2 regions of the Undibacterium sp. TJN25 genome follow, and region 2 is predicted to be linked to the other one. Evidence: riboswitches for the same ligand, from Rfam matches in the RefSeq annotation. Region 2 holds a riboswitch; the other holds the start of a gene.

Region 1 (8,018 bases), on a different contig from region 2:
GGCGAACCGTGCTGCGGTTCGCCTTTTTGGTGCGCCATACCCAAAACTAAGGTTTAGTAAGCGGCAGTCACTACCTGCTGGCGATGGGCTGCCGTTTCCAGCTCCGTAACGAAGGCATCGCCGTAGTCGGCATACGAAATCTTGCTATTGCCGGCCGCATCGCTGATCAAACTATCCCTGCCCACGCGGAATTGCCCCAGCTTGTCTCCAGGGCCGATTTCCGCCGCCGGCGCGAAGAACGTCCAGTCAATGTCGGTAGCCGCCCGCAAGACCGCCAGTGCATTCCTGTGCGCGATGGCATACGGACGGTACATGTCGGGGAAGCCGGGAGCATCGACCAACTGCACGCCGGGCGCCACCAGCAAGCTGCCTGCACCGCCTACCATCACCACCCGCTTGACTCCCGCTGCACGTGCCGCAGCAATCAACACTTCAGCCTGCTTGATCACCAGGTCGGCAGAATCCGGCCCTGGTCCAAAGGCGCTGGCCAGTACATCGTGGCCGCGTATCGCCGCAGTCAGTGCTGCAGTGTCGAAGCTATCTGCCACCACCGCATCCACACCTGCCAGTGCCGGCGGCAAACCCGAAGTGCGGCGAGTGACTGCGGTAACCGTATGACCGCGCTGTACCGCCTGCTGGGCGATCTCGCTGCCGATATTTCCTGTTGCGCCTATCAATGCGATTTTCATGCTATTTCCTTTTTTCTGAACATATATGCATATATGTATCCAATATAGATACATATTAGTATAAAAAAATTGGCTAACGCCCATGTCAGCCAACCATCTCCAACTACTGTCTTACCGTTCTTACCCGCTCTTCAACACATCTTTCAGCACATCTTCCACGCTGATGCCTGCAATCACCGCCTCCATTGCATTCTCCGCCTTGGCAATCACGCCCTTCAGCACGCCGGTAATGCACCGCCCCACTTCGCAATCCGGATTCGGCATATTCGCATGCAGGGCCAGCACGCCGGGCTCGTCCACGGCGCGGTAAATCTCCAGCAGCGACACCTGGGCGGCGGGCCGCGCCAGCATCGCACCGCCAGTGCTGCCCATGGATGCCGTTGTCAGGCCGGCCTTGTTCAGCATGCCCAATATGCGGCGTATCATTGCAGGATTGGTGTTGACGCTGCCGGCTATCATCGAAGATGGCAGGAGGCCTTCCGTCGAGGCCAGCAGGGTCATGATGTGTACGCCAACAGCAAAACGATGACTGGTATTCATGCATTTCCTTAATATGTATCCATTGTAGGTACATATCTTTTTCAATGCAAGGAAATTGTTGGAACTTCACGCCGCCCTCGTTTTGATCAAGGCGAGGCGAACCAGTGGCTGCGCAAGCCGGTTAAACAAAGCTTCGAAGGCTACCCAGACGACTTGCCGTCTTGATGCTAGGCCGTTTCTGTACACGTCAAGGATGTAGAATCAGGCTTTCATTTCTTATTCCTATCCATGACCACGCCCATACGCTGGGGCATACTCGGCACCGGCCAGATTGCCCGCCGCTTTGCCGATGCCTTATCCGCCCTGCCTGACGCACGATTGCACGCTATTGCATCGCGCCAGCTGGCAAGCGCCCAGGCATTTGCCGCCGGGCTTGAGCCCGCCAACAACGGCGTACGCTGCTACGGCGATTACCAGTCCTTGGCGCAGGATGCCGACGTGGATGTCATCTACGTCGCCACGCCGCATTCTCTGCATGCGGAAAACACGCTGATGGCCTTGCAAGCCGGCAAACCCGTGCTGTGCGAAAAACCGTTCACGATGAACGCCAGACAGACAAACGAACTTGTCCGCATGGCACGCGATAAAAACCTGTTTCTGATGGAAGCGATGTGGACACGCTTTTTGCCGGCAGTGCAGGAAGCCAGGAAGCTGGTGCTGGGGGGCGAGATCGGCAAGCCGCGCCTGATACAGGCTGATTTCGGATTTGCGTCCGACCTGGGACCGGAACACAGGCTGCGTAACCCCACCCTTGGCGGAGGTGGACTGTTGGATGTAGGCATCTATCCGCTATCCATCGCCGCCTTCCTGCTGGGAGAAATCACCGGCGCCGAGGCAGTCGCCGAACTGGGAGATACCGGCGTGGATGAGCAATCGGCATTCATACTCAGGCACAAGAGCGGTGGCCTGTCGTCCTGCATCAGCTCCATCAAGGCCAGCACACCGGCAGACTTTGTCGTCTCCGGTGAGCTTGGGCATATCCGGCTGCATGCGCCGTTCTACCGCTGTGCCGGCCTGACGATCACGCTGGACAATACACCCGCGCGCAGCATCAGCCTGCCCTATGTCGGCAACGGCTATACCCACCAGGCAATCGAAGCCATGCGCTGCCTGCGCGCCGGCCTGATTGAAAGCCCGGTAATGTCGCTGGATGAAACCATGGCGCTGATGGGATGGATGGACCGCATGCGCCAGCAGTTCGGGCTGCATTACCGCGAAGATCAGGGCTAAACCAGGCAACATGCGGAGACCGGTGTTTACCGCTTGCCCGCCTCTTTGCAACGGCGCTATGATGGATGCCGCCACCCGGGCATTGATCTTGATATTCCAGGACACCAGGACATAACGGCGCCATGCAAGCATACCGCTACACCCACACCGTCGGCAGCAAGACTTACGGCTTTCATGACCTGAAAGACCTGATGGCGAAAGCAACGCCGGCACGTTCCGGCGACATGCTGGCCGGCGTCGCCGCAAGTAGCGCCGAACAACGGGCGGTAGCACAAATGGCACTGGCGGAACTGCCGCTCACCACCTTCCTGCACGACGCGCTGGTGCCCTATGAAGAAGACGAAATCACGCGGCTCATCATGGACAGCCATGATGCCGCCGCTTTTGCGCCGGTCAGCCACCTGACGGTGGGTGATTTCCGCAACTGGCTGCTGGGCGACGAGGCGGACAGCGCCGCGCTGGCGGCACTCGCGCCCGGCCTTACGCCGGAAATGGCAGCGGCCGTTTGCAAGATCATGCGTAACCAGGACCTGATCCTGGTCGCGCAGAAATGCCGCGTGGTAAGCGCTTTCCGCAACACCATCGGCCTGCCGGGCCGGCTGTCCACACGGCTGCAACCCAATCACCCCACCGACGATGCCAGCGGCATCGCGGCCAGCCTGCTGGACGGTTTGCTGTATGGCAGCGGCGACGCCGTGTTCGGCATCAACCCCGCCACCGACAATGTGCTGCAAGTGGTGAAACTGGTCGGCATGATGGACGACATCATCCGCCGCTACGAGATTCCGACGCAATCCTGCGTGCTGACCCATGTGACCAATACGCTGGAAGCGATCAGGCGCGGAGCGCCGGTGGACCTGGTGTTCCAGTCCATAGGCGGCACCGAAGCCACCAATAGCAGCTTTGGCGTCAACCTGGCGTTGCTGGACGAAGCGCATAGCGCCGCGCTGTCGCTGAAGCGCGGCACCGTAGGCGACAACCTGATGTACTTTGAAACCGGGCAGGGCAGCGCACTATCTGCCAATGCCCACCACGGGATGGACCAGCAAACTTGCGAAGCGCGCGCTTATGCGGTCGCGCGCCGCTACAAGCCGCTGCTGGTCAATACTGTGGTGGGTTTCATCGGCCCCGAATATCTGTTCGACGGCAGGCAGATCATCCGTGCCGGGCTGGAAGACCACTTCTGCGGCAAGCTGCTTGGCCTGCCCATGGGCTGCGACGTCTGCTATACCAATCATGCAGAGGCAGACCAGAATGATATGGACGTGCTGCTGACCTTGCTGGGTGTAGCGGGCTGCAGCTTCATCATGGGAGTGCCGGGCTCGGACGACATCATGCTGAACTACCAAACCACGTCCTTCCACGATGCACTGTATGCGCGCCGCGCGCTGGGCCTGAAACCGGCGCCGGAATTTGAGGCCTGGCTGCACAAGATGCAGATATTTACCGGCATGGAGGAACCCGGTGGGCAATTCCGGCTGAACGACGCGCTGCCGCCGGCTTTCCGGCAAGCGCTGCTGCGCCTGTCCTGATCGAGATCAGGTACAGCAATGAGCGAGCAAAAACCACCCGTCACGACCAACCCCTGGGGCAGCCTGCGCCGCTTTACCGCCGCCCGTATTGCATTGGGGCGTGCAGGCATCAGCCTGCCCACGCAGGCGCACCTGGCGTTCCAGCTGGCGCATGCGCAGGCACGCGACGCAGTGCATCTGGAACTTGATGTCGACAAACTGGCGCCTGCGCTGAGCGCCGCAGCCGGCAGGCGGCATGAACCCTGCCTGAACCTGCACAGCGCCGCCGCTGACCGCGCAACCTATCTTCAGCGGCCGGACCTGGGGCGCAGACTTGATGCCGCATCGATAGAAATGCTGAACGGTTTACCGCGGACAGCCCCGCATGAACAGGATACCCGCCCAGAGCTTGCACTCATCGTTGTCGATGGTCTGTCGGCGCTCGCCATCATGCAGCATGCAGCGCCCTTTCTCAGCCTTCTGCACCAGCGGCTGGCGACAGAAGATTGGTCTGTCGCGCCCATATGCATCGTCCGCCAGGGCCGGGTGGCGGTCGGCGACGAAGCCGCCCATTTGCTGGGCGCAAAAATGGCAGTCGTGCTGATAGGCGAACGGCCAGGACTGAGTTCGCCTGACAGCATGGGCCTGTACCTGACATGGATGCCGCAGCCCGGCATGAACGACGCCGGCCGCAACTGCATCTCCAATGTCCGTCCCGCGGGGCTAAGCTATAAAGATGCCGCCGCCAAGCTGCATTACCTGCTGTCGGAATCCCGGCGGAGGCAACTGTCCGGCGTAGCGCTGAAGGATGATGCAGTGGAGGAACCCGGCCTGCTGGCGCCGCCGCACAATTTCCTGCTGGAGTAGGACTTCCTACAGGCTTGCCCTCCCTTTTCTGCCAAAGTGCCGCACAGATGAAAAATATTAATGCTTGATCTACGCTCATTTATCTTTACGTTTACGTTTACGTAAACGTAAATTAATGTGCTATTCTTAAATCAACAGGTGCGCTGCCCATTATCTTGGGCAGCGTTAAACGGGAAAGCGGTTCGCACTGCCTCACAAGTCAGTGCCAAGCCCCTGCTGCCTCCGCAACGGTATGCGAGTGCGGTTACATCATCTACGCCACTGGTCCATGCATGGACTGGGAAGGCGATGTAACAAGACTCGCAAGCCCGGATACCGGCCTGTTGATCATCAGAAACATTGCGGAAGGCCTTGTCTGAGTGGAAGCTGCCGTACTGCCTGCAAGGGCAGGCGGTGTCCTGTTCTCTCAATTCATCTCCATTCATTCTGCAATTTTTCTGAGGTCTGCTTGCGTACGGAAGGTGCGCAAGGGGTGTTTGCACACCCATGGCCGGAGCTTCTCACCAGCATAGAAACTGGCGGGAAATCCGTTTTCAGGCAAACAGGCAGGACCGTACATCGCGAGTCTCAGGCTCGCCGCGCCCTGCCGTCCGAACAGGAAATGCATCATGAACCATGCTTCTAGCGCTTCAGTCCACTCGTCCATCCCTTCTATCTCCTCTGCCCCCTCCGTCAAGCTGCTGATCAACGGCCAGTTGCTGGAATCCAAAACCGACCAATGGCGCGACATCGTCAATCCGGCAACCCAGAAAATCATCGCCCGCGTGCCTTTTGCCACGCCTGAAGAAATGCAGCTGGCCGTCAGTAGCGCCAAACAGGCTTTTGCCACGTGGCGCAAGACCGCCATCGGCGCGCGGGCACGCATCTTCCTGAAATACCAGCAGCTGATACGCGAGAACATGCAGGAACTGGCCGCCATACTGACGGCCGAACAAGGCAAGACGCTGGCCGACGCCGAAGGTGATATTTTCCGTGGGCTGGAAGTAGTGGAGCACGCTGCCAATATCGGCAACCTGCAGATGGGCGAAATTGCCAATAATGTCGCCAGCGGCGTCGATACTTACACCCTGAACCAGCCACTGGGCGTATGCGCCGGCATCACCCCTTTTAACTTCCCCGCGATGATACCGCTGTGGATGTTCCCGATGGCGATTGCCTGCGGCAATACCTTCATCCTGAAACCTTCCGAGCAAGATCCGATGGTGACAATGCGCCTAGCCGAACTGGCGATGCAGGCTGGTATTCCTGCCGGCGTGCTGAACGTTGTGCATGGCGGCGAAGAAGTCGTCAATGCGATCTGCGACCATCCTGATATCAAGGCAGTGTCCTTTGTCGGCTCCACCCGCGTCGGCACGCATGTATATAACCGCGCCACGCTGGCAGGCAAGCGCGCGCAATGCATGATGGGCGCCAAGAACCATGCGATCGTGCTGCCGGATGCCAACAAGGAACAGACGCTGAACAACCTGGCCGGCGCCGCCTTCGGCGCCGCAGGCCAGCGCTGCATGGCGTTGTCGGTCGTGATCCTGGTCGGCGATGCGCAAAACTGGGTGCCTGAGCTGCTGGACAAGGCGCGCTCGCTGAAAGTGAATGGCGGCGCGGAACCGAATACCGATATCGGCCCCGTCATTTCCCACGGTGCAAAAGCACGTGTCACCGGCTTGATTGAACAAGGCGTCCGCGAAGGCGCTCAGCTGGTCCTGGACGGACGCAATCCGTCCGTCGCGGGCTACGAGGAAGGCAACTTTATCGGTCCCACAGTATTCACCGGCGTGCAGCGCGGCATGCGCATTTACGAAGAAGAAATTTTCGGCCCGGTATTGTGCGTCATGCACGCGGACAGCCTGCAGGAAGCAATTGCCATCATCAACGCCAATCCCAACGGCAACGGCACCGCACTGTTTACGCAATCCGGCGCCGCGGCCCGCACGTTTGAAGAGGATATCGATGTGGGCCAGATCGGCATCAACGTGCCCATCCCTGTTCCGGTGCCGCTGTTTTCGTTCACGGGCTCACGCGCTTCCAAGCTCGGCGATCTTGGCCCTTATGGCAAACAGGTGATCGCCTTCTATACACAGACCAAAACCATCACGTCGCGCTGGTTTGACGACAGCACGACGGCAGGCAAGGTCAATACGACGATCAACCTGAAATAGGCGGCCGCCATGGACTTCGAATTAAATGAAGACCAGCGTGCCTACCAGCAGTCCGCCAGGGATTTCGCCGCGCGCGAGATGGCGGCAAAGGCCGCGCGCTGGGATGCGGAATCCATCTTCCCGGTGGAAGTGATCGCGCATGCGGGGGAACTGGGATTTTGCGGCATGTATGTGCCGGAGGAACTGGGCGGCCTGGGATTATCGCGGCTGGATGCAGTCATCGTGTTTGAAGAGCTGGCGCGCGCCTGCCCTTCTACCGCGGCGTATATCACAATACATAACATGGCCACCTGGATGATTGCCCAGTGGGCAAAGCCGGAAGTGCGCGACGTTTGGGTGCCTCCGCTGGCTTCCGGCAGGAAGCTGGCATCGTATTGCCTGACCGAAGCCGGCGCCGGCTCCGATGCGGCATCGCTGACGACCTCCGCGCAGTTGGATGGCAACCATTATGTGCTGAACGGCGCCAAGGCCTTTATCTCCGGCGCCGGCGCGACCAGGGTGCTGGTCGTCATGGCGCGCAGCGGAGAAGCCGGCGCGGGCGGCATTTCCGCATTTGTCGTGCCTGCCGACCTGCCCGGCATCAGCTATGGCCGCAAGGAAGAAAAAATGGGCTGGAACAGCCAGCCTACCCGCACCATCAGCTTCGACAATGTGCGTGTGCCGCGCTCCCACCTGCTGGGGGAAGAAGGGCAAGGCTTCCGCATGGCGATGCGGGGACTGGACGGCGGCCGCATCAACATCGCCACCTGTTCGATAGGTGCGGCACAGTCGGCGCTGAACAGCGCGCAAACCTATATGAACCAACGCATGCAGTTCAAGCAGCGCCTGTCCGGATTCCAGGCCTTGCAATTCAAGCTGGCGGACATGCAGACGGAGCTGGTGGCGGCGCGCCAGATGGTCAGGCTGGCCGCCACCAAGCTGGATGCACAGGCGCCCAACGCCTCCGTCTATTGCGCGATGGCCAAGCGGCTGGCGACCGATACCGGCTTTACCGTCTGCAATGAAGCACTGCAGATCCACGGCGG
Region 2 (8,018 bases):
CTCCGACGAGAGCGGCCACGCAAAAATGCTGGATGTGCTGCACGCGCAACCCCTGCTGCAGCTGGACTTGCGCCTGGGGGAGGGCACGGGCGCTGCGCTGGCTTACCCGCTGTTGCAGGCAGCCGTCAACTTCATGTGGCAGATGGCAACCTTCGAGTCTGCCAAGGTCAGCGGCAAGAGCTAGGGGCCTGGATTCCGCCATGCATCAGCTACGCCTGTTTTTTATCGCGCTGCAGTTCTTTACGCGCATTCCCATTCCGCGCTGGGTAGGCTTTGATACATCCTGGCTGCACCACGCGTCGCGTTACTTTCCGGCCGTGGGCTGGGTAGTGGGCGCCTGGACTGCGTCGGTGTATGCATTGGCGTCCGCGCTGTGGCCGCAGGCAGTCGCTGCCGTGCTGTCCACCGTGGCCGGCATCTGGATGACGGGCGCTTTCCATGAGGATGGTCTTGCCGACGTATGCGACGGTTTCGGCGGTGGTTCCACGCCGGAGCGCGTGCTGGAAATCATGAAGGATTCGCGGGTAGGCGCCTACGGTGCGATAGGTATCAGTTTGATGCTGCTTGCCAAATGCACGGTGCTCGCCGGCCTGCCGCCGGTCTGGGCCGTGGCCGCCTTGCTGATGGCGCATCCGCTGTCGCGGCTGATGGCGGTAAGCCTGATCTGGAAGCTGGCCTATGCGCGCCTGGAGGGCAAGGCCAAGCCGCTGGCGCAGCACATGTCAAATAGCGAATTCCTGCTGGCATGCGTAACGGTGCTGCTGCCTGTTGCGGCGCTGCTGTATTTCAAGGCTTTCCTGTTGCCGCACTTCCTCGCAGGCCTGGCCTTGCTGCTGCTGGCCGGCTGCTGGCTGGCGCGGCTGTTCGTGCGCCGCATTGCCGGCTACACCGGCGATTGCCTGGGCGCCGTGCAGCAGTTGTCGGAACTGGCTTTTTATCTTGGGTTTGCCGCGGCCATCGGCAAATTTATCTGACTCATTTGATTCTTCTGATGTAATGCGACTCTACCTGATCCGCCATCCCCGGCCCGAGCTTGCCGCCGGCACCTGCTACGGCCAGGCGGACCTTCCCGCGGATGCCGGCCATTGCAGCGAAGTCGTCGCCGCGCTTGCACAAAGCTTGCCGCCTGGCGCGCGCATCATTTCCAGCCCGCTGCAGCGTTGTTCGGTGCTTGCGCATGCATTGGCGCAGGCCATGCAAAGCAAGGTGCCCGTGCTGGATACGCGGCTGATAGAAATGGATTTCGGCAATTGGGAAATGCGCCGCTGGGATGATATTGCGCGTGCCGAAATTGACGCCTGGGCTGCGGATACCGTGCATTACCCTCCAGGCGGTGGCGAAAGCGTGCTGCAGATGGCCGCGCGGGTGATGGAGTTTCTACGCGACATTCAGCGCCAGCCCGATGCTGTCGTTGTAGTGGTTTGCCATGCAGGGCCCATACGGCTGATGCAGGCTTACCGTCAGGGAATGCAAGTGGCGGAGCTGGCGGCGCAGGCAGTCAATTCCGTTACAGGCCCGGCGGCAATCCTCTACGGCCAGTGCGTGCAGATAGATGTGCCCAGGATTGGGTAATCTTGCAGGATTGATATTTTTAAATGGACACTTCCCGTTGTGCTGACCCCTTGCCTTTCACGTTCGGCATGCATGCCACGGACTCTTGCCTTGATACAAAGCCCGAGACCCTATAAAATGGCGGGGTTTTGGTGCTCGCGGACATGCTCATGTCCGCGGTTAAACGGGAAACACAGTGCAAGCCCAGCCTTACCATCCGGCGATTTTGCATAATGTGTGCTGCCCCCGCAACGGTGTACAAGTGCCTCGCTAGTCCTCTCAAGGTTCCTCCTGAAGTCTATCCTGGCAAGCTCTCTTCCAATACCACTGTGCAGTCTGCATGGGAAGGTCGGATAGCCATACTTGTTAGCCCGGATACCGGCCAAGATAGGTGAAAGTGCTGCGGACGGGGATGTTCGTCAGGAATTTTTCTTTGCATCGCAATGGCTGCCGGGACTGTGTCCACAGGCAGCGCGCGCATGTATCCGATAGCGGCACTTTTGTTCAATCCAGCCTGCGGGGACGTTGGCTGGTTGCCTCTTTTTTGTAGCTATCATGACCTCTATCGTTTCCCGCCGCGCTGTTTCAGCGCTGAAGCCGCTCGCCATCAGCCTGGCCGTTGCCTCCCTCTTTCCTGCAGCTTCGGCATTTGCCGAAGATACTGCTAACACTGCCAACGTCGTCATGACCGCAGGCCGCCAGGTGCAGGCCGCCAAGGACGTGCTGGCCGACAACGTGGTCATTACGGCCGACGAAATCGCCAAGTCCGGTTCGTCTTCTGTAGTAGACCTGCTGCAAAAGCAGCGCGGCATTGAAATCGCGCGCAACGGCGGCCCGGGCACGACCTCTTCCGTGTTCATCCGCGGCACCAGCAATTCGCAAAACGTGGTGCTGGTAGACGGCGTGCGCATCGGTTCCTCTACAACAGGCGGCGCCACATGGTCCACCATTCCCCTGTCGCAGATCGAGCGCATTGAAATCGTCTATGGTCCATTGAGCAGCCTGTACGGTGCGGATGCCATCGGCGGCGTGATCCAGATTTTCACCAAAAAGGGCTCCGCCGGCGCTACAGTCACACCAACGGCATCCGTTGGCGCCGGCACCTACGGGCTGCGCAAGGCGGATGCAGGAATCTCCGGCGCGACTGAAAACCACATCAGCTACGCGCTGAATGTCGGCCATGAAGAGGCCGACGGTTTCTCCGCCAGCACGCCTGCCGCAGGTTCTTTCACCTACAACCCGGACAAGGACGGCTACAAGCTGGACAGCGTCAGCGGCCGCCTGGCTTATGAATGGTCCAAGGGCCAGGAAATCGGCGCGAGCCTGTTGCAAAGCCGGCTGAAGGCGCAGTTCGATGCCGGCCCGGGTTATGACGACCGCACGCAGCAAGACTTGCAAACGCTGGCCATCTACAGCAAGAACAAGGTCACCAATGACTGGACGCTGAAAACCCAGTACGCCCAGGCCAAGGACAAATCCTTCACCGATGCGTCCTACGGCAAGAGCCAGATCAACACCGAACAAGACACCTTCAACCTGCAGAATGACATCAGCATCGGCAAGGATGTGTTGCAGGTGCTGGCGGAAAACCGCAAGGAAAAAGTCACGACCACTACCGCGGAAGTCAACGGCGACCGCACGACGAATTCGCTGGCAGCTTCCTACGTGCTGAAACGCGGCGCCAGCCTGGCCAGCGCCAGCGTGCGCTATGACCACAGCTCGGTGTACGGCTCCAATACCACCGGCAGCATCGCCTACGGCTTCCGTATCAACGACGCCTTCCGCGTCAACGCCAGCTACGGCACCAGCTTCCGCGCGCCTACCTACAATGAGCTGTACTACCCAGGCTTCGGTATTTCCACCAACAAGCCGGAAAAAGGCAAGAACGCGGAGATCGGCGCCTACTATGAAATGGGCGATACCCAGCTGAGCGCGGTGTACTACCAGAACAAGCTGACCGATCTGCTGGTCAGCACCAATGTCTGCCCGGTACAGCAGGATACGCATCCGTTCGGCTGCTCGTACAACGTGGAAAAAGCCACGCTGTCCGGCCTGACCGTAGGCGGTTCCACCAAGTTCGGCGACCTGAGCCTGCGCGCGTCGCTGGATATCCAGGATCCGAAAGACGACACTACCGGCCTGCAACTGGCGCGCCGCTCCAAGCAGCATGGCAACGTGGCTGCCGAGTACTCCCTGGGTAAAGCCAAGCTGGGTGTGGAAACGACTTTCTCCGACAAGCGTTATGATGATGTCGCCAACAAGAAGGTTCTGGGTGGCTACAGCCTGCTGAACCTGTATGCAACCTACGACATCGCGCCAAGCTGGTCCGTCATCGGTCGCTGGAACAACGTGCTGGATAAAGACTACCAGCTGGCAAAAAACTATAATGCTGCAGGATCCAACGTGTTTGTCGGCCTGAACTACGGTTACAAATAATCGTAGAAATCATAGTTATTTGTAAATTGACCGGTATCAAGCAAGAACTAAGCTGTACCGAAGCAACACCGGCCGGCCCCAACGGGCCGGCCGCAGTAATACAGTAGTGTGATGTAAGCCTTCCAGTTTTTCCGGCAGCCGCCGGCAAGACTGGCGGCATCCCAGATTTCCCTTTTACAAAGGCTGATTGTGCCTCTTGCCTCTGCCGCCGGTATCCGCCTCGCCAGACCTCCTGCCGCTTCCGGGCGCGCGCTTGTCGTCCTGTCCGGGCTGCTGGCCGTGTCGGTCGCCAGTATCCTGGCGGCCTGTGTTGTCGGCTCCATCTCGCTGTCTTACGGCGAACTATTCAATGCGCTGGCAGATATCCTGCGCAGCAAACCTTCTACACTGGCAGCAACATTGCTGGAATTGAGGCTGGGCCGCGCCCTGTCCGGCTTCTCCGTCGGCGCCACGCTGGCGCTGGCCGGCGTGCTGATGCAGGCGCTGCTGCGCAATCCGCTGGCCGAGCCCTATGTGCTCGGCATTTCCGGCGGCGCCTCGGTCGGCGCGCTGGCAACCATACTTTTCCTGGGCACCGCCTGGATGATAGACGCAGCCGCTTTTGCCGGCGCGATGGCAGTGGCCATGCTGCTGTTCGGTCTGGCCTACCGCGACTTCCGCGGCAGCGGCAGTTCCGAAGGCAATGCGCCACTGCTGCTGCTGACGGGCGTCATCATCGCGGCAGGCTGCGGCGCGCTGGTCAGCCTGATGCTGTCGATCGCACCGGACAGCCGCATGCGCGGCATGGTGTTCTGGATGATAGGCGACCTGTCGACGACGCAGCCGCGCTACCTGCCTTGGGTCATCCTGCTGGCGGTGCTGGCTTTTGCGATGAAGGCGGCGCGTTCTATCAATGTCGCCGCCATGCACGCAGACAATGCCAGCACGCTGGGCATCAAGGTTGGCAGCCTGCGGCAGGGCATGTTTTTCTGTTCGGCGCTGCTGACGGCAAGCGCGGTCAGCAGCGCCGGCAGCATAGGTTTTGTCGGCCTCATCATGCCGCATGCCTGCCGCTTTGCCTGGGGGCCGGACCACAGGCTGTTGATACCGGCTTCGGCGCTGGCAGGCGGCAGCTTCCTGGTGCTGGCAGATACGGTGGCGCGCAGCGTCGTCGCGCCGCAGCAGTTGCCGGTAGGCGTGATCACGGCAATCATCGGCGTGCCGGTTTTCCTGTTGCAGCTGCACCAGCTGAGGCGGCGCTGATGCAGGCCCGCAAACTGGATGTATATGTCGGCAAGCGCTGCCTGGTCCGTGACCTGGAGTGGCAGGTGCAGCCGGGCGAATGCTGGTGTGTGATAGGCCGCAACGGTGCCGGCAAGAGTACCTTGCTACGCACGCTGGCAGGCCTGCGTCCTATTGATGTAGGCCAGGTGAGCATGCATGGCAAGGATGTCGGCGCGTGGCCACTGGCGGAACTGGCGCGCGAGCGCTCCTTCCTGGCGCAGGGCAGGGTGGATGCTTTCGCCTACACCGCGATAGAAACCGTACTGAGCGCGCGCCACCCCTACCACGACAGCCGCTACTGGGAATCTCCCGAAGATATCGCGCTGGCGCATGCAGCTTTGCAGGAACTGGATGTTGCCGACCTGGCAGACCGCGACGTGCGCAGCCTGTCCGGCGGCGAGCGCCAGCGTGTGGCCATTGCGGCCTTGCTGGCGCAGGATGCCGGCCTGATGCTGCTGGATGAGCCGGCCAATGCACTGGACCTCGCGCACCAGGTCAGCGTAATGCAACTGTTTGCCCGCCTGTGCCGGCAGCAGCACAAGGCTGTCGTCATGGTCAGCCATGACCTGAACCTGGCTTACAGCATCGCCACGCATGCGCTGCTGCTGATGGGCGACGGCGCGTGGCAGGCAGGCACTGCCGCCGAAGTGATGACGGCAAACAGGCTGAGCCTGTGCCTCGGCCATCCCATAGAGATGTTCCGGCACGGCGGGCAGACGGTTTTTCTTCCCCAACATTGAACAAGGCAGGCATGGACCAACAGGGTAACGACCGAAGTAGCGACCAGGGCGAAAATTCCGGCGGTGCGGACAATATCAACACTCGCCACCAGCGCCGCATGCAGCGCAAGAAAGAAGTCGTTGACCAGAAAATCCAGGCAGCGCAACGCCGTACCGGCGTTCTGCTGGTCAATACCGGCAACGGCAAGGGAAAAAGCTCCAGCGGCTTCGGCATGGTGATGCGCGCCATGGGCCATGGCATGAAAGTCGGTGTCGTGCAGTTCATCAAGGGGGCGATGTCCACCGGCGAGGAAATGTTCCTGCGCCGCTTCCCGGAAGAAGTCAGCTTCCATGCAATGGGCGAAGGCTACACATGGGAAACCCAGGACAGGGAGCGCGATATCGCCAAGGCCCAGCTGGCCTGGGAGCAGGCAAAGCGTTTTCTCAGCGATCCGCAGATAGGCCTGGTGCTGCTGGATGAATTGAACATCGCATTGAAATACAAATACCTGGATATCCAGCAGGTGCTGGCCGACCTGGACGGCAGGCCCGAAATGCAGCATGCGATAGTGACCGGCCGCGGCGCACCGCAGGAACTGATCGATATCGCCGATACCGTCACCGAAATGCAGGTGGTGAAACATGCTTTCAAGGATGGCATCGCCGCCCAGGCAGGGGTGGAGTGGTAATACGATGATGCCAGACCGCGAAACCACTGTTGTACTGATTTCCGCCATTGCCTCCGGCCAGGGCAAGACCACGGTCACGGCGGCGCTGGCGCGTAAACTCGTCAAACAGGGCCGGTCGGTCAGAGTGTTCAAGACCGGGCCGGATTTTATCGATCCCATGATGCTGGAACGCGCCTGCGGCCATCCGGTGCAATCGCTGGATTTATGGATGGTAGGCCTGGAGCAGTCGCAGGCCATGCTGGCGCAGGCGGCGCAGCAAGCCGATGTAATCCTGATAGAAGGCGTAATGGGCCTGTACGACGGCAATCCGTCGTCGGCGGACCTGGCGCGCGCATTCGGCGTGCCGGTGCTGGCCGTCGTGGATGCCGGCGCCATGGCGCAGACCGTCGGCGCGGTCGTGATGGGCTTGCGCGATTTCGGTCCCGTGCAATTGGCGGGCGTGGTGGCAAACCGGGTGGCCTCGCCCGGCCATGCAAAGATGATCGCCGACGCCATGCGGGATATCCCGTTGCTTGCCACGCTGCCCAAACAGCAGCAGGCGCTGCCGGAAAGGCATCTGGGTCTGGTGTTGCCGGACGAAGTGGTGCAGCTGGATGTCATGCTGGACCAACTGGCTGAGCAGCTGTCGCTGGACCTGGATGCGCTGGATGCCTTACCCAGGCTGAGGCTGGCTTCCGCGCCAACTGAAGAAATTCCGCCGCTGCTGAAGGGCAAGACCATTGCCATCGCGCGCGATGCCGCGTTTGCCTTCCTGTATCCGGCCAATCTGGAATGCCTGCGTAGCCTGGGCGCGCAGCTTGTATTTTTTTCACCCGTCAATGACGAGGTGGTACCGGACCATGCCGATGCGCTCTACCTGCCTGGCGGCTATCCAGAGTTGCATGCGCAGGCGCTGGCCCAGGCCGTGCGCTGGCAGCAATCAGTGCGCGATGCACATGCGGCGGGCAAGCCCATACTGGCCGAATGCGGCGGCATGATGGTGCTGACTGAAAAACTGGTGGACAAGCAGCAGGCAGAATGGCCTATGCTCGGCCTGCTGCCTGGCACGGTCGTCATGCAGACCCGCCTTGCCGCACTCGGCGCGCAAGCCTGGCAGACACCACACGGAAACCTGCGCGGCCACACCTTCCACTACTCGCGTTTTGAAACGGCATTGCAGCCGGAGTTGCATACGCACAAGCATTCCAACGGCGAGCCAGGGGAAGCGATATACCGCACCGGTAGCCTGACGGCGTCCTACTTCCACAGCTATTTTCCATCCAGCCCTGCCGCGGCTGCGGCGCTGTTCCTTCCGGTGCAGTCATGATGCAGCAGCCCGCACGCACACTGGTCTTCGGCGGCGCCCGCTCCGGCAAGAGCG

The links. Region 2 has a riboswitch for cobalamin ahead of ACO0LO_RS21620 (TonB-dependent receptor domain-containing protein). Riboswitches for the same ligand answer to the same signal wherever they lie in the genome.
Region 1: another riboswitch for cobalamin. It lies ahead of ACO0LO_RS13515 (CoA-acylating methylmalonate-semialdehyde dehydrogenase); the one in region 2 lies ahead of ACO0LO_RS21620 (TonB-dependent receptor domain-containing protein).

What each region holds. Positions count from the first base shown of each region.
Region 1 is NZ_JBMPPM010000005.1:37,783-45,800, reverse strand. Features, by position in the region: gene ACO0LO_RS13545 (NAD(P)-dependent oxidoreductase) at 54-689, opposite strand; gene ACO0LO_RS13540 (Rrf2 family transcriptional regulator) at 810-1,229, opposite strand; gene ACO0LO_RS13535 (Gfo/Idh/MocA family protein) at 1,458-2,459, shown strand; gene ACO0LO_RS13530 (ethanolamine ammonia-lyase subunit EutB) at 2,582-3,991, shown strand; gene eutC (ethanolamine ammonia-lyase subunit EutC) at 4,010-4,837, shown strand; cobalamin riboswitch at 4,957-5,175, shown strand; gene ACO0LO_RS13520 (hypothetical protein) at 5,259-5,447, opposite strand; gene ACO0LO_RS13515 (CoA-acylating methylmalonate-semialdehyde dehydrogenase) at 5,446-6,993, shown strand; gene ACO0LO_RS13510 (acyl-CoA dehydrogenase family protein) at 7,003-8,018, shown strand, end outside.
Region 2 is NZ_JBMPPM010000009.1:127,024-135,041, reverse strand. Features, by position in the region: gene cobT (nicotinate-nucleotide--dimethylbenzimidazole phosphoribosyltransferase) at 1-184, shown strand, start outside; gene ACO0LO_RS21630 (adenosylcobinamide-GDP ribazoletransferase) at 201-974, shown strand; gene cobC (alpha-ribazole phosphatase family protein) at 997-1,572, shown strand; cobalamin riboswitch at 1,685-1,952, shown strand; gene ACO0LO_RS21620 (TonB-dependent receptor domain-containing protein) at 2,107-3,987, shown strand; gene ACO0LO_RS21615 (FecCD family ABC transporter permease) at 4,177-5,229, shown strand; gene ACO0LO_RS21610 (ABC transporter ATP-binding protein) at 5,229-5,990, shown strand; gene cobO (cob(I)yrinic acid a,c-diamide adenosyltransferase) at 6,002-6,658, shown strand; gene ACO0LO_RS21600 (cobyrinate a,c-diamide synthase) at 6,663-7,964, shown strand; gene cobU (bifunctional adenosylcobinamide kinase/adenosylcobinamide-phosphate guanylyltransferase) at 7,961-8,018, shown strand, end outside.